One region of the Psychrobacillus sp. FSL K6-2843 genome, then DNA from elsewhere that is predicted to be linked to it. Evidence: riboswitches for the same ligand, from Rfam matches in the RefSeq annotation. Region 1 holds a riboswitch; each other region holds the start of a gene.
What was found. A riboswitch is a leader RNA that binds a small molecule or an ion and turns the genes downstream of it on or off. The one in region 1 is predicted to bind S-adenosylmethionine.

Region 1 (4,461 bases):
GTTAGAAATTGGACATTATGGCTCTGAGATTATTTTTTCTAATGTAGATGAAGAAAAAGCAGAAGAGATAAAAGGAATCTTCCCCATTTCTACTGACATGGAATATCACGACGACTTTGAGGAGTAATATTCTTTTAAATATATAGGGGAGGAGGTGATAGACTAGTGTCTATGGCCTCCTTCTTTTATGCGACGATAGATGGATGATTATTATTTGTTTTCCACATAAGCGTCATTTGTGGAGGAGAAGTGAACTTTACAATTACTATGGTGACTAAGGAAATATATCCTTGCTTCAATAATTGCTTGTCTGCACAAATAAAGCGACTTAGCTATTATTATCACTAAGCAAATAAACAAAAAAATGGCCGTGAAAAGTTTCACGGCCATTTAAAGTATATAGATTAAGCAGTTGGACCGCCTTTAAGAGATATCTCTTCTGATACGGTACCAAACTTTTTGAAGTTCTCATGGAAAGATTGAGCAAGCTCAGCAGCTTTTTTATCATAAGCAGTTTTGTCTGCCCATGCGTTACGAGGAACTAATACCTCAGAAGGAACTCCATCGATGCTTGTAGGAATATCTAAACCGAATACTGCATCTTTTGTTGTTTCCACTTCGTTTAATTTCCCTTCAATCGCTGCACGGACCATTGTACGAGTGTAAGAAAGCTTCATACGACTTCCTACGCCATATTCTCCACCAGTCCAGCCAGTGTTCACTAGAAATACTTGTGCTCCATGCTCGTCAATTTTCTTACCAAGCATTTCTGCATAAACTGTTGCATGCAATGGAAGGAATGGAGACCCGAAGCATGTTGAGAATGCAGGCTGAGGAGAAGTAACTCCACGTTCTGTACCAGCTAATTTAGACGTAAACCCACTTAAGAAGTGATACATTGCTTGCTCTTTAGTAAGTTTGCTGATAGGAGGTAGCACGCCAAATGCATCTGCAGTTAAGAAGATGATTGTATTTGGATGACCCGCTACAGATGGATCTACAATATTATCGATATATTGAATTGGGTAAGCTGCACGTGTATTTTCTGTTAAAGAGTTATCTGCATAATCTGCAACTCGTGTTGTATGGTCAACAACAACGTTTTCTAAAACAGTACCAAATTTAATAGCGTCAAAGATTTGTGGTTCATTTTCTCTTGTTAGGTCGATACATTTTGCGTAGCAGCCACCTTCAATATTAAATACACCATTATCTGACCAACCATGTTCATCATCACCGATTAGCTTTCTTCCAGCATCAGCAGATAATGTAGTTTTACCTGTACCTGAAAGGCCGAAGAATAACGTTACATCGCCTTTTTCTCCAACGTTAGCAGAGCAGTGCATAGGCAAAATATTTTGTTCTGGCAATAAATAGTTCATAATAGAGAAGATAGATTTTTTCATTTCTCCTGCGTATTCTGTTCCACCAATTAAAACAATACGTTTTTCCATAGAAACAATGATAAAAGTCTCTGAATTTGTTCCATCAATAGCAGGATCTGCTTTGAAGTTTGGTGCGCTGATTACAGTAAAGTCTGCTTTATGAGCTACTAACTCTTCTTCAGAAGGACGGATAAATAGTTGGTGAGCAAAAAGGTTATGCCAAGCATACTCGTTTATTACTTGAATGCTTAGACGCGAATCCTTATCAGCACCAGCAAATCCTTTGAATACAAATAGTTCATTTTGTTCTTTTAAATAGTTCATAACTTTTGTATATAGTGCTTCAAAATGAGAAGATGAGATAGGTTGGTTTACAGAGCCCCAATCGATTTTGTCTTTTGAGATAGGTTCATCAACAATATACTTGTCTTGTGGAGAACGTCCTGTATATTTGCCTGTCTCTGCTTTAACAGCTCCAGTTGAAGTTAGTACTGCTTCTCCTCTAGAAGTAGCTTTTTCCACCAATTGTGGTACTGATAATTGAAGGCTAATGTTGTTACCAGCTAACAATTCGTTCAGTTCGCTCACAGTATCGATTGAATTCATTTAGTATTACCATCCTTTTTTAATTTTTATCTCTTCATGTAAATAGTCAACATAAAGAGGATTTTTCATTGATATGTGAAATAGTATAACACATTACACTAAATAGTCTACACTAATAGAAGCCCATTATTGGAATAATTTTTGTTTTTGAGAAAAAATTACATTTAATCGGTTGACTTATAACTAATTTTTACGTATGATGGTGAATTGAACGGATACTCTTATTCCGAGCTGGTGGAGGGGTCAGGCCCTGTGAAACCCGGCAACCTGTAATTGAAAAATCATTACAAAGGTGCCCAACCTGAGACAAGGTGAAATTCCTTGATTGATAAGAGTGAAAGGTGTTTATGATATTAATCCCTTTCCTCATGTAATTACGTGAGTGAAAGGTTTTTTTATTTTACATCGCCCTAAATCCTTGTGTGCCAAGTCCGAAGCAGCTTCAAGTTTACTATTGGCTTGACATGGGAATGAGTACCGTATCAATTCCTGAGAGAAATCTCGCAGGATATAGGAGGGAATCTTTTGACACAACGTCGATTATTTACATCGGAGTCAGTAACAGAAGGGCATCCAGATAAAATTTGTGACCAAATTTCTGATGCTATATTAGATGCAATTTTAACGGAAGACCCTAATGCACGAGTTGCTTGTGAAACAACCGTTACTACAGGTTTAGTGTTAGTTGCAGGAGAAATAACAACTTCTACATATGTAGACATACCTAAAGTTGTACGTTCGACTATCCAAGAAATTGGTTATACACGTGCTAAATACGGCTTTGACTCTGAAACTTCAGCAGTTTTAACTGCGATTGATGAGCAATCCGCTGATATTGCTATGGGTGTAGACCAAGCGCTAGAGGCTAGAGAAGGTGCGATGACTGATTCAGATATCGAGGCTATTGGAGCAGGAGACCAAGGGTTAATGTTTGGTTACGCATGTAATGAAACTCCAGAGCTTATGCCATTACCGATCAGTCTAGCTCACAAACTTGCCCGTCGCTTAGCACAGGTTCGGAAGGATGAAACTTTAGACTACTTACGACCAGACGGTAAAACACAGGTAACAGTTGAATATGATGAAAATAACAACCCTGTTCATATTGATACGATTGTTATTTCTACACAACATCACCCAGAAATAACTTTAGAACAAATCCAAAGAGATTTAAAAGAGCATGTTATAAAACCGGTAGTACCTACTGATTTAATAACAGAGGAAACGAAATACTTTATTAACCCGACGGGACGCTTTGTTATTGGTGGTCCTCAAGGTGATGCTGGACTAACTGGACGTAAAATTATTGTTGATACATACGGAGGTTATGCTCGCCATGGAGGAGGAGCTTTCTCTGGAAAAGATCCAACAAAAGTAGACCGTTCTGCAGCTTATGCCGCTCGTTATGTAGCAAAAAATATTGTTGCTGCTGGTCTTGCAGATCGCTGTGAGGTACAACTAGCGTATGCAATCGGTGTAGCACAACCAGTTTCTATCGCAATCGATACATTTGGTACAGGAAAAGTAGCAGAGGCGGATTTAGTATCATATATCCGTGATCTATTTGACCTTCGTCCAGCTGGAATTATTAAAATGCTAGACCTTCGTCGCCCAATTTACAAGCAAACGGCAGCTTACGGACATTTCGGACGTACTGACATCGATGCTCCATGGGAAAAAACCGACAAGGCAGAGCAATTAAAGCAAAAAGCGGGTATTTAAGAATTCAGAGACTTCCTTCTATTGGAATGCCTCGCCTAAAGAAAGAAGGTATTAAGAGGCTAGCCTCTTAATACCTTTTGTTTTTTTCAAACAATTATACAGCTTAACGGTAAATAGGCTGACCAAATAAATGGATCTATTTACTCTTAATGGATTATTGTATAAAAATAACCGGAGTCAAATTTATAAAAATTTTAAAATTAGGTGTTTCTTAATTCTAATTTATTCTATTTTAAATTCGATCTTTCTATAAGGGTTTGATGGATTTATAGTACTGTCCTTTTTCAGCATATTCATGAATAATTCGTTGGACATCTTTTTTATCTTCGTCATTCAATTCACGTATAATCTTAGCTGGACTACCGAATGCTAAAGTATTAGGCGGGATTTTTTTCCCTTGAGGGACAAGACTACCAGCTCCAATAAATGCTCCTTCGCCTATTTCTGCACCATCTAAAATAATGGACCCCATGCCTATTAATGCGCCTTTACGTATAGTACAGCTATGTAATGTAACCTGATGGCCAACAGTTACCTCATCTTCAATTATGAGTGGATTATTTGGGCTTTGATGAAGGCAACTTAAATCTTGAATACTAACTCTGCTTCCTATTATAGTAGGGGCAACGTCCCCTCTTATTACCGTATTAAACCAAATTGTAGTCTCTGGACCGATTGTAACATCACCTGTGATTGTGACATAATCAGCAATATAGGCAGATGCATCAATCGAAGGTTTCTTATCTTT
Region 2 (4,461 bases), 1.5 Mb from region 1:
ATCTTCAAATGGAGATTCTTCTAAACGCATTTGTGTCAAAATATAATTGGACGTTCCGTTTAAAATACCTTGAATCTTTTTTACTGAGTTTACTTGAAGTAGATTTTTTAATGTCTTAATAATTGGGACTCCACCTGCAGTGGTCGCCTCATACCCTACAAAAACTCCTCGTGACTTTGCGCGTTCCTGCAATGGGATACTATATTTTGAGAACATGACCTTATTTGCTGTAATGACGTGACAGCCCTTGTCTATCGCTCTACATAAATAGCTATAAGCCGGCTCTTCGTTAACTATTGCTTCAAAAACTACTTGAAGCCCAGGAATATTTTCAATATCCTCAAAGTCATCTGTCACTAATACGCCTGGGGTCTCGGGTCTTTCTTTAGCTAAATTATTAATGAGAATCGCACAAATTTCGATGTCCAATCCTAATGACTTTTTTAAGTCTTCTCGTTTTTCATTCACAATGTGATAAATCCCTTGGCCGACTGTTCCAAATCCTAAGATTGCTGCTTTTATTTTTGCCATGCTGTCTCCTCCAAATGAATCTGTACAATTGAATTTAAATAATCGTACTTGAATAAAATTTCAATTAACTAATTGACTATTTTACATATTGTAGACTATTTCCACTCAGTTAACAACAAAATTCTATATAGAGAGGACATTTGTTTTCTCTAAAAGTACTTTTCCAAGTGCTTCTTGTAAATCTTCTACTGCCTCCAAGCCTACAGACAAGCGAATTAGATCCTCTGTAACCCCTGTTTTTACTAAATCCTCCGGTGTAAGTTGTTGGTGAGTAGTGGAAGCTGGATGAATAATTAGAGATTTTGCGTCTCCCACATTTGCTACATGTGACCAAATCTCTATATTATCGATAATATGTCTACCTGCTTCTCTACCTCCCTTTGCTCCAAATGTCAAAATAGAACCGTATCCATTCTTTAAATACTTTTTAGCAAGTTCATGTGTAGGATGGCTTTCAAGCCCTAAATAGTTAACCCATGAAACTTCCTCATTGTCATTTAAGTACTCCGCAATTTTCTGGGCATTTTCGTTATGTCTTGGCACTCGTAAGTGAAGTGTTTCTAATCCTTGAAGAAAGGAGAAAGCTGCTTCTGGGCTTAGAGAAGGGCCAAAATCACGTAGCAACTGGACTCTTAGCTTTATAGCAAATGCCACGCCTGGAACATCGATTCCGTAGCGCAAACCATGATAGGTTACGTCTGGCTCTGTAAAGCCCGGGAATTTTTCAGAATTCCAGTTGAAGTTACCTCCATCAACTACTACTCCACCAATTGTTGTACCGTGACCTCCAATCCATTTTGTCGCCGAATGGATAACAATATGAGCGCCATGCTCAATTGGATTTGAACCAAACGGAGTAGCGAAAGTATTATCTACTAGTAATGGAACCCCCACTTCGTTCGCAATGGTAGCTACCTGCTCCACATCCAGTACATTTAAGCTTGGATTTCCAATAATTTCAGCAAAAAAACCTTTTGTCTTCTCAGTAACTGCTGATCTGAAATTCTCAGGATCCGTTGAATCTATAAACTTTACAGTAATTCCATAGCGAGGAAGTGTATGAGCAAAAAGATTAAAGGTCCCTCCATATAAGTTTTCAGCTGCGATAATTTCATCTCCAGCGCCTGCAATATTTAAAATAGAAAATGCAATGGCTGCCATCCCTGATGAAAGGGCCACTGCGGCAGTACCTCCTTCAAGTAATGCAATTCTTTGCTCAAAAACATCAACTGTTGGGTTTGTTATTCGGGAATAGATGTTACCAGTCTCTTTTAATGCAAATAGATTTTGAGCATGCTCAGTGTTTTGAAATACATATGAGGTTGTTTTGTGAATCGGTACCGCTCTTGATCCTGTGACTGGATCCGGTTGTTGTCCACCATGCAATAGAAGTGTTTCTTTTTGAAGATTTGTCATTTTGAATTCCTCCGTTATTAGTAGATTAGATGGATGCTTGGAGGCGGGAGAGGATTATAGAACTGCCAATGTAAAAACCCCTCTTCACTTAAGAAGAGGGGTCAAATTGACATGTTCCTCCTCTTATCTTCCAAATTCATAAAAGAATTTGTAGGATTTAGCACCTTTCCAAGTAAAAGAACTTGGTGGTTGCCGGGCATCGTAGGGCCTATTCCCTCCGCCACTCTTGATAAGAGTATTAGATTAGTGTTCCATCTTGTTACACAGTATAAATCCTCCGTTATTTATAAGTCAAGTTATTTTATATAAAATTCTGAAACTTCATCATTTTATAATCGTTTAATATAATAGATAGAATATTATTTTTGGGGGTGTCATAGAATGATTATTTGGAGTGTTAGCATTCTTTTAATAGGCTACTTAGTTGGTTCGATTCATGGATCAAAATTAGCCCAATGGATGAGTGGTGTTAATATAAAAAAAGAAGGCTTAAATAATTCAGGAGCTTCCAACGCCACCATAGTGCTTGGATGGAAGTATGGCGTTTTAGTAGGAGCCATAGATATTTTAAAAGGCGCAATTATGATTATTGGGGCAAGATTAATTGCTCCGCAGCTGACCTCACTTAGTACCTCTGAGCTTGATTTTTTGCTGTATATAGCTGGTGCTGCTGTAATCTTAGGGCATAACTTTCCTATTTACACGAAATTTAAAGGCGGTAAAGGCACAGCTTCCATCATTGGAGTACTGCTAGCGTTACATTGGCCGGTTGGATTAGCAGGACTATTATTGTTAATCTGCATCACACTTTTGACTGATTATTTATTGATAGGTGTATTCTTTTTCTACCTTATCTTTATAGGAGCCTCTATATGGACCGCAGATGGAATAGGCCCAATCATAGTTGCAGGATTTCTATTTCTAATGGCATCGTTCTTACATATAGAGAATGTTCAGCGGTTAATTCGAAAAGAAGAAGTAAAGATTTCCTCTGTTATGAAGAAAAAAAAGCCATCACTGTAAAAGGAGTGGTTAAATGAGCAAAAAAAAGAGGTGGATTGTGCTAGTTCCTTTAATAATAATGGCAACTAGTGGATTCGGTATGTGGATGCTTACAAGCAAATGGCTAGAGGATGGGTTAAAACCTAAGGCAAACGGCTCCAATGAATACGCAATTGTATTAGGGGCCAAGGTTAAACAAGGCCAGATCCCTTCTCTTGCACTACGATATCGTCTAGAGGCCGCACTAGAATATGCAAACACATATCATAATGTAAAGCTCGTTGTGACTGGAGGACAAGGACCGGACGAGGATATAGAGGAAGCAGCGGTTATGAAGGAATATCTCATGGAGAATGGAATCCCCGAGAGTCGAATAATCGTAGAAGATCAATCCACTTCTACGTATGAAAACCTTCTGTTCTCCCAACAGCTTCTACCCGATAGCGTTACCTCTGTCACAATTATTACGAGCGATTTTCATCTACAACGGGCAAAGATTATTGCAGAAGGAATAGGATGGAATGCAGATGTGGTTGCTGCTAAGACACCACAAATTTCAGAGGCAAAATTGCGATTACGTGAAAGGGCTGCCTTGCTCAAAACCTTTGTATCTGGAAAATAATAAAAGGGAGAGATGCAAAAATTATAATCTCTCCCCAGCTAAAAGAACGAATTGACTTCTTTACTCAAGCTCCCTTTGTTGCATCGATTCTCCTCTCTATCTTTCTATCCACTATAAGCTCTTGCAGAATTTACTTGAGGCTCTTTTTAATTCATCGTTAATCCTTTACCCAATAAGTGCTGCCATCATCTTTTCTATCTAAAAACCCATATTCGATTAAATAACGTCTTAACGTCACATAATCCTCATAGACATTTTTTAAAATCGTATTTATTTCTTTTTCAGTGTAATTTTTCTCTTGTTCAAAACGTTGAATAATAACTCTAAGTGTTGAAAGCTTTTGTTTTTCCTTTTTTGGAAATTTTAGCATTGGTCCGTTAATCCCCTCGGGAAAAAATTTGCTTTCGAGTTCAGCTTGTTCTTCTTCCGTGATATTGTAGCGATCATCCACCATGGTTGCATTCTTGTGAACAGGCAGGAATGCAGGAGCATGATTATCTCTTTCCTTCAACAGTTCCATCATTGTTAAAAATATTTTCGCCTGTCTTTCCTTTTCCTTTAGAACAAACCGATGATTTCGAATAGTTGAGGCACTCCCTATTCCTAGCTCCTTTTGGATCTCTAAATCACTCTTCCCCTCAAAAAATAGACGAATCAGACTGTTTTGATGTTCGGTCAAGCCCGTTAGCTTTTTGTTTAAACCACTTAAATACTCAAAAATTGACACATGTTTGTTGCCGATATGACGAATCATAAACTTCTCTGCTTCATATAACACGTTATTCTCGGGGTAGATGACACCCTTTTCTATCTGTTCCCCACATAGCAAACACTGAAAAACGTTTGTTTCTTCCACGTATCCCTTTTTCATCTCTTCAATTGTAGCTTCC
Region 3 (4,461 bases), 960 kb from region 1:
TATGCCTACCATCTGAAATGTTTCAATTACAGATTCTCCGATGATTGGCAACCATTGATTAGTGAATTGTTCGAATCTACTCATGAGTGCACCTCCAAGCTCTCAGTTCCAACTCCTTGTTCTTCTAAGAAGCGAATAGCTGATTGTACTTGATTTTTTTCTCCTACTAAATGAATCACGATATTACCGACAATTCCGTTTTTCAATTCAATAATATTGGCCGTTAAGATATTTGGTTGTACATCAAACTTCTGACTAACCTCTGCTAATAATGGTTTTCCAGTACTTTCCCCAACGAAAGTCAAGCGAGTGACTGCACCCGTCACATGGAGCTGAGAAATAAGGGAAGGGGATAAGTTACGTTGACTAATTGTGTTTAAGAACTTTTTAGTTGTCGGATGACTAGGCTTCGTGAAAAGATTAATAGCTGTGTTCTCTTCTACAACTTCTCCGTTTTCCATCACATACACATGATCACAAATCTTTTGAATAACATTCATTTCATGAGTTATTAAAAGAATAGTTATACCTAACTCCTTATTGATCTTTAATAAGAGCTCTAATATTGAGTCAGTCGTTTCTGGATCCAGAGCACTTGTTGCTTCATCACTTAATAATACTTCTGGTTCCTGGGAGAGAGCTCTTGCAATAGCTACACGTTGCTTTTGGCCGCCAGAAAGCTGGTTTGGATAGCTTTTATGCTTATCGGTTAAGCCTACTATTTCTAAATATTTTTCCACTCTTTTTTTAACTTCGTTCTTGTCGTAGCCAAGCAGCTTTAAAGGTATAGCGATATTGTCGTAAACAGTGGCAGTTTTTAAAAGGTTAAATCCTTGAAAAATCATGCCTATTTTGTTTCTGACTTTTCGAAGTTGAGGAAGGGGAAGGGGGGTTATTTCTTCGCCATTAATGTATACTTTGCCTTTTGTTGGCTTTTCGAGCAGGTTAACACATCTGATAAGTGTGCTTTTCCCTGCTCCGCTATAGCCGATAACTCCGTGAATTTCACCTTTTCTTACATGAAGACTTACGTTACTGACAGCCTTTACTGTGTTGCTTTTGCTGATGAATTCCTTTGTAATATTCTCTAAAACTATCATGTTAAATCTTCCTTTCTAAAGAAAACGTTACCGGTTGCGGCAACGTTTTTGTTATTTCTACTCATCCCAGCTTGCTAACACAGAACCTTGAAACTCTTCTTCGATAAATGTTCTGACTTCCTCTGATTGATAAGCTTTTACAAACTTTTGAACGGTTGGATCATCTTCGTTTTCCGCGCGGACAACGATATAGTTCACATATGGAGAGTTAGATGACTCTAAAAGAATTGAGTCTTCCTTCGGGTTAATGCCAGCAGCCAAAGCAAAATTTGTATTGATTGCTGCAGCATCTACCTCGCTAAGCTGTTTCGGTATTTGAGCAGCCTCTAATTCGATAAATTCAATATTCTTAGGGTTTTCTTCGATATCATAAATAGAAGCATTTTCTTTTTTATCTTCTTTAATTTTAATAAAGCCATTTTCCTCTAGTATATATAATGCGCGTGAACCGTTAGTTGGGTCGTTTGGTAATCCAAATGTGGCACCTTCTGGTAAATCTTCGAACGATTTAAATTTTTCAGAGTAAATACCCATTGGGTTTAAAATAGTTTTACCAACTGGTACTAGCTCAGTACCATGGTCTTCGTTGAAAGCATCAAGAAAAGGCTCATGTTGATAGCTATTTGCGTCTAGGTTACCTTCAGAAAGTGCTGTGTTTGGAAGTATGTAATCAGAAAAAGCTTTAATTTCTATTTCTAGTCCATCTTTTGCTGCAACTTCTGCTGCAACCTCAGCTATTTGTTCGTGAGGACCAGCAGTTACACCTATGACTAATTTATTTTCATCTAAGGCTTTGTCACCTTTAGATTCATCACCACAAGCCGCAAGCAACCCCGTTAATAGAACTCCTGATAATACTAAACCAACCTTTTTCATTAAAATTCCTCCTTAATAATTATTAAAGAATTCGAATAAATATAAAAGCCTCTCTTTCAAAAAGAAAGAGAGGCACACAAAAATGCATTGTCCTCTCTTATCTTCCAAAACAAAAATGTTTTGCAGGATTTAGCACCTTTCTATACTTTTGGTATAGATGGTTGCCGAGCTTCAACGGGCCAGTCCCTCAGCTACTCTTGATAAGAGATAATAAGCTATTAAGTTTTTCGTTTATTCTATAAATGAAAATTTACTATACTAAACTAACAAAGTCAAGAGCTATTTTTTAATAGTAAAATTTTTTAGAAAAGATTAAAATTATAAGATAATAAATAATTATGCAATTGGAGGAATCGACATGACAATAAGAGCAAATTTTGCAGTAGGTGATTTTGAGAGAATAGTTGGTGCTAGATTAAAATATGGAACAGATTTGATAGAAGGGATAGAAGCAATATGTGAAGCCAATCAAATTACTTCTGCCACTGTCGTTAGCTGCTTTGGAAGCTTTCAAAAATGTGGCTTTGTCTATTTAATTCCAGCTGATTCCTCGAAAATAGGTGTAGCCTATAATGAAATGATCGTAAAAGAAGGACCTATAGAATTTTTACATGGTACAGGAGTTATATGTCAGCAAGAAGGAAAATATGCCACACATTTTCACGGATCAATGTGTGATCAATATGGTGCTGTTTTTGGAGGTCACTTCATCAAAGGTGAGAATCCTGTAATTACGGTTGACCTAGTCTTAGCCGAAGTAAAAGGGATGGAATTCCATCGGAAACATGATGAAGAGACTGGTGCAATTCAGTTTTATCCGATTGAGCAAGGGAGCAAGTTCCCCAGGACAATAGAGGAATAGAAAGTGTAGTAGGTTAACATATAAAAGAATTCAAATAAACAATAGAATATGACATAAAAAAAGACTACTTTTGTAGTCTTTTTTTATTTTGTTGGCTATTTCACTTAAACACACTAATTAATATTGTGATGAGAAAATAAACTAAAATACCAAGTATAAATAGTCCTATAAATTTTTTCATGTAAGATACCTCCAGAGGATTAAGCTTGTTTTTTATTGAACGGTCATAAAAAAAATTATCCGGTCATAAAACGTTGCTATCCGGTCATAAAAATTTTTATCCGGTCATAAAATCGCGCTATCCGGTCATAAAAATTTTTATGCGGTTATAAAGACAATTTATCAATTATTTTCATAGAAATTAGTGTCTTTTAACTTCACTTAAACATCTTTTAGATGATAACAGTAACTAATTCTTAAAAAAGTTCTAGCTTTTCTATACGGTCAACAGCCTCAATCAGGCGATCCTCATCAACTAAAAGTCCGATGCGTACATAACCTTCCCCGTGTTTACCAAATCCATTGCCAGCAGCGACAGCAACATCTGCTTTTTCTAGAAGTATGTCAGCAAATTGTTCACTAGTATAGCCATTTGGTACAGGAAGCCATGCAAAGAATGAGCCTTCAGGAGCTTTCACATTCCAACCAATTTTGCGACAAGCCTCTATGAAAGTATTTCTTCTTTTTTCATAGAGTGCCACTAATTCTTCCACACATTCCTGAGACCCATTTAGTGCTTCTGCTGCTGCAGATTGAATAGCAGGAAAGAGGCTGACAAAAAGATGGTCTTGTATAATATTGATAGCCTCAATCATTTTAGAATTACCTAAGGCAAACCCTACGCGCCAGCCTGCCATATTATAGGTTTTGGATAGCGTATACATTTCAATTCCGACTTCTTTAGCACCTTTTGCTTGTAAGAAACTAATAGGTTTTTTCCCATCAAAGCCGATGCCTCCGTAAGCAAAATCATGGACAATGGCTATATCATTTTCCTTTGCTAACTCAACAGTTTCTTGGAAAAACTCTAAAGTAGCAGAGGCTCCCGTAGGATTATTAGGATAATTCAAATACATTAGTCTCGCTGCCTCTTTTTGGTCCGGGGTAAGCTGCTTGTAATCGGGTAGAAACGCATTTTCTTCTAACAGTGGCATAGTATCAAATTGCACATTTGCTAGTCCTACTCCAGAGAGATAATCTGGATAACCAGGGTCAGGAAGGAGCATTAATTCCTTCTCATTCATCATAGCTAAAGGTAGCTCTACTAAACCTATTTTAGTACCAAAAAGTACGGCTACCTCTTTATTAGGATCTATATTAACGTCATACTCTCGAGAATAAAAATCTACGGCCGCTTGCTTTAGCTCGTTTATACCTCTAAAGGGAGAATATTTATGAGAAAGCGGACTTTGTGCTGCTGTCGATAGCGCTTGTACAATATGGTCAGGTGTCGGCTGGTCAGGGTTTCCTTGTCCGAGATTGATAACATCCCTACCTTCTGCCACAGCCTTCGCTACTTTTTGTACTAATGTTGCAAAAAATTGGGGAGGGAGATTTTTTAAACGATCAGAAAATTCCATGGACAATACCTCTTTTTCTAAATAGTTGCATATATTAGTCAAA

Region 2: another riboswitch for S-adenosylmethionine. It lies ahead of MKY94_RS01040 (aminotransferase class I/II-fold pyridoxal phosphate-dependent enzyme); the one in region 1 lies ahead of metK (methionine adenosyltransferase).
Region 3: another riboswitch for S-adenosylmethionine. It lies ahead of MKY94_RS09345 (MetQ/NlpA family ABC transporter substrate-binding protein); the one in region 1 lies ahead of metK (methionine adenosyltransferase).

The regions. Positions count from the first base shown of each region.
Region 1 covers NZ_CP152021.1:2,830,866-2,835,326, reverse strand. The annotation lists gene MKY94_RS14265 (hypothetical protein) at 1-127, shown strand, start outside; gene pckA (phosphoenolpyruvate carboxykinase (ATP)) at 405-1,991, opposite strand; SAM riboswitch class I at 2,210-2,326, shown strand; gene metK (methionine adenosyltransferase) at 2,517-3,713, shown strand; gene MKY94_RS14250 (gamma carbonic anhydrase family protein) at 3,961-4,461, opposite strand, start outside.
Region 2 covers NZ_CP152021.1:196,143-200,603, reverse strand. The annotation lists gene MKY94_RS01045 (homoserine dehydrogenase) at 1-531, opposite strand, end outside; gene MKY94_RS01040 (aminotransferase class I/II-fold pyridoxal phosphate-dependent enzyme) at 655-1,947, opposite strand; SAM riboswitch class I at 2,068-2,183, opposite strand; gene MKY94_RS01035 (glycerol-3-phosphate acyltransferase) at 2,329-2,970, shown strand; gene MKY94_RS01030 (YdcF family protein) at 2,984-3,571, shown strand; gene MKY94_RS01025 (DUF2087 domain-containing protein) at 3,729-4,461, opposite strand, start outside.
Region 3 covers NZ_CP152021.1:1,871,124-1,875,584, forward strand. The annotation lists gene MKY94_RS09335 (methionine ABC transporter permease) at 1-84, opposite strand, end outside; gene MKY94_RS09340 (ATP-binding cassette domain-containing protein) at 81-1,100, opposite strand; gene MKY94_RS09345 (MetQ/NlpA family ABC transporter substrate-binding protein) at 1,158-1,976, opposite strand; SAM riboswitch class I at 2,071-2,183, opposite strand; gene MKY94_RS09350 (PPC domain-containing DNA-binding protein) at 2,335-2,838, shown strand; gene MKY94_RS09355 (pyridoxal phosphate-dependent aminotransferase) at 3,255-4,418, opposite strand.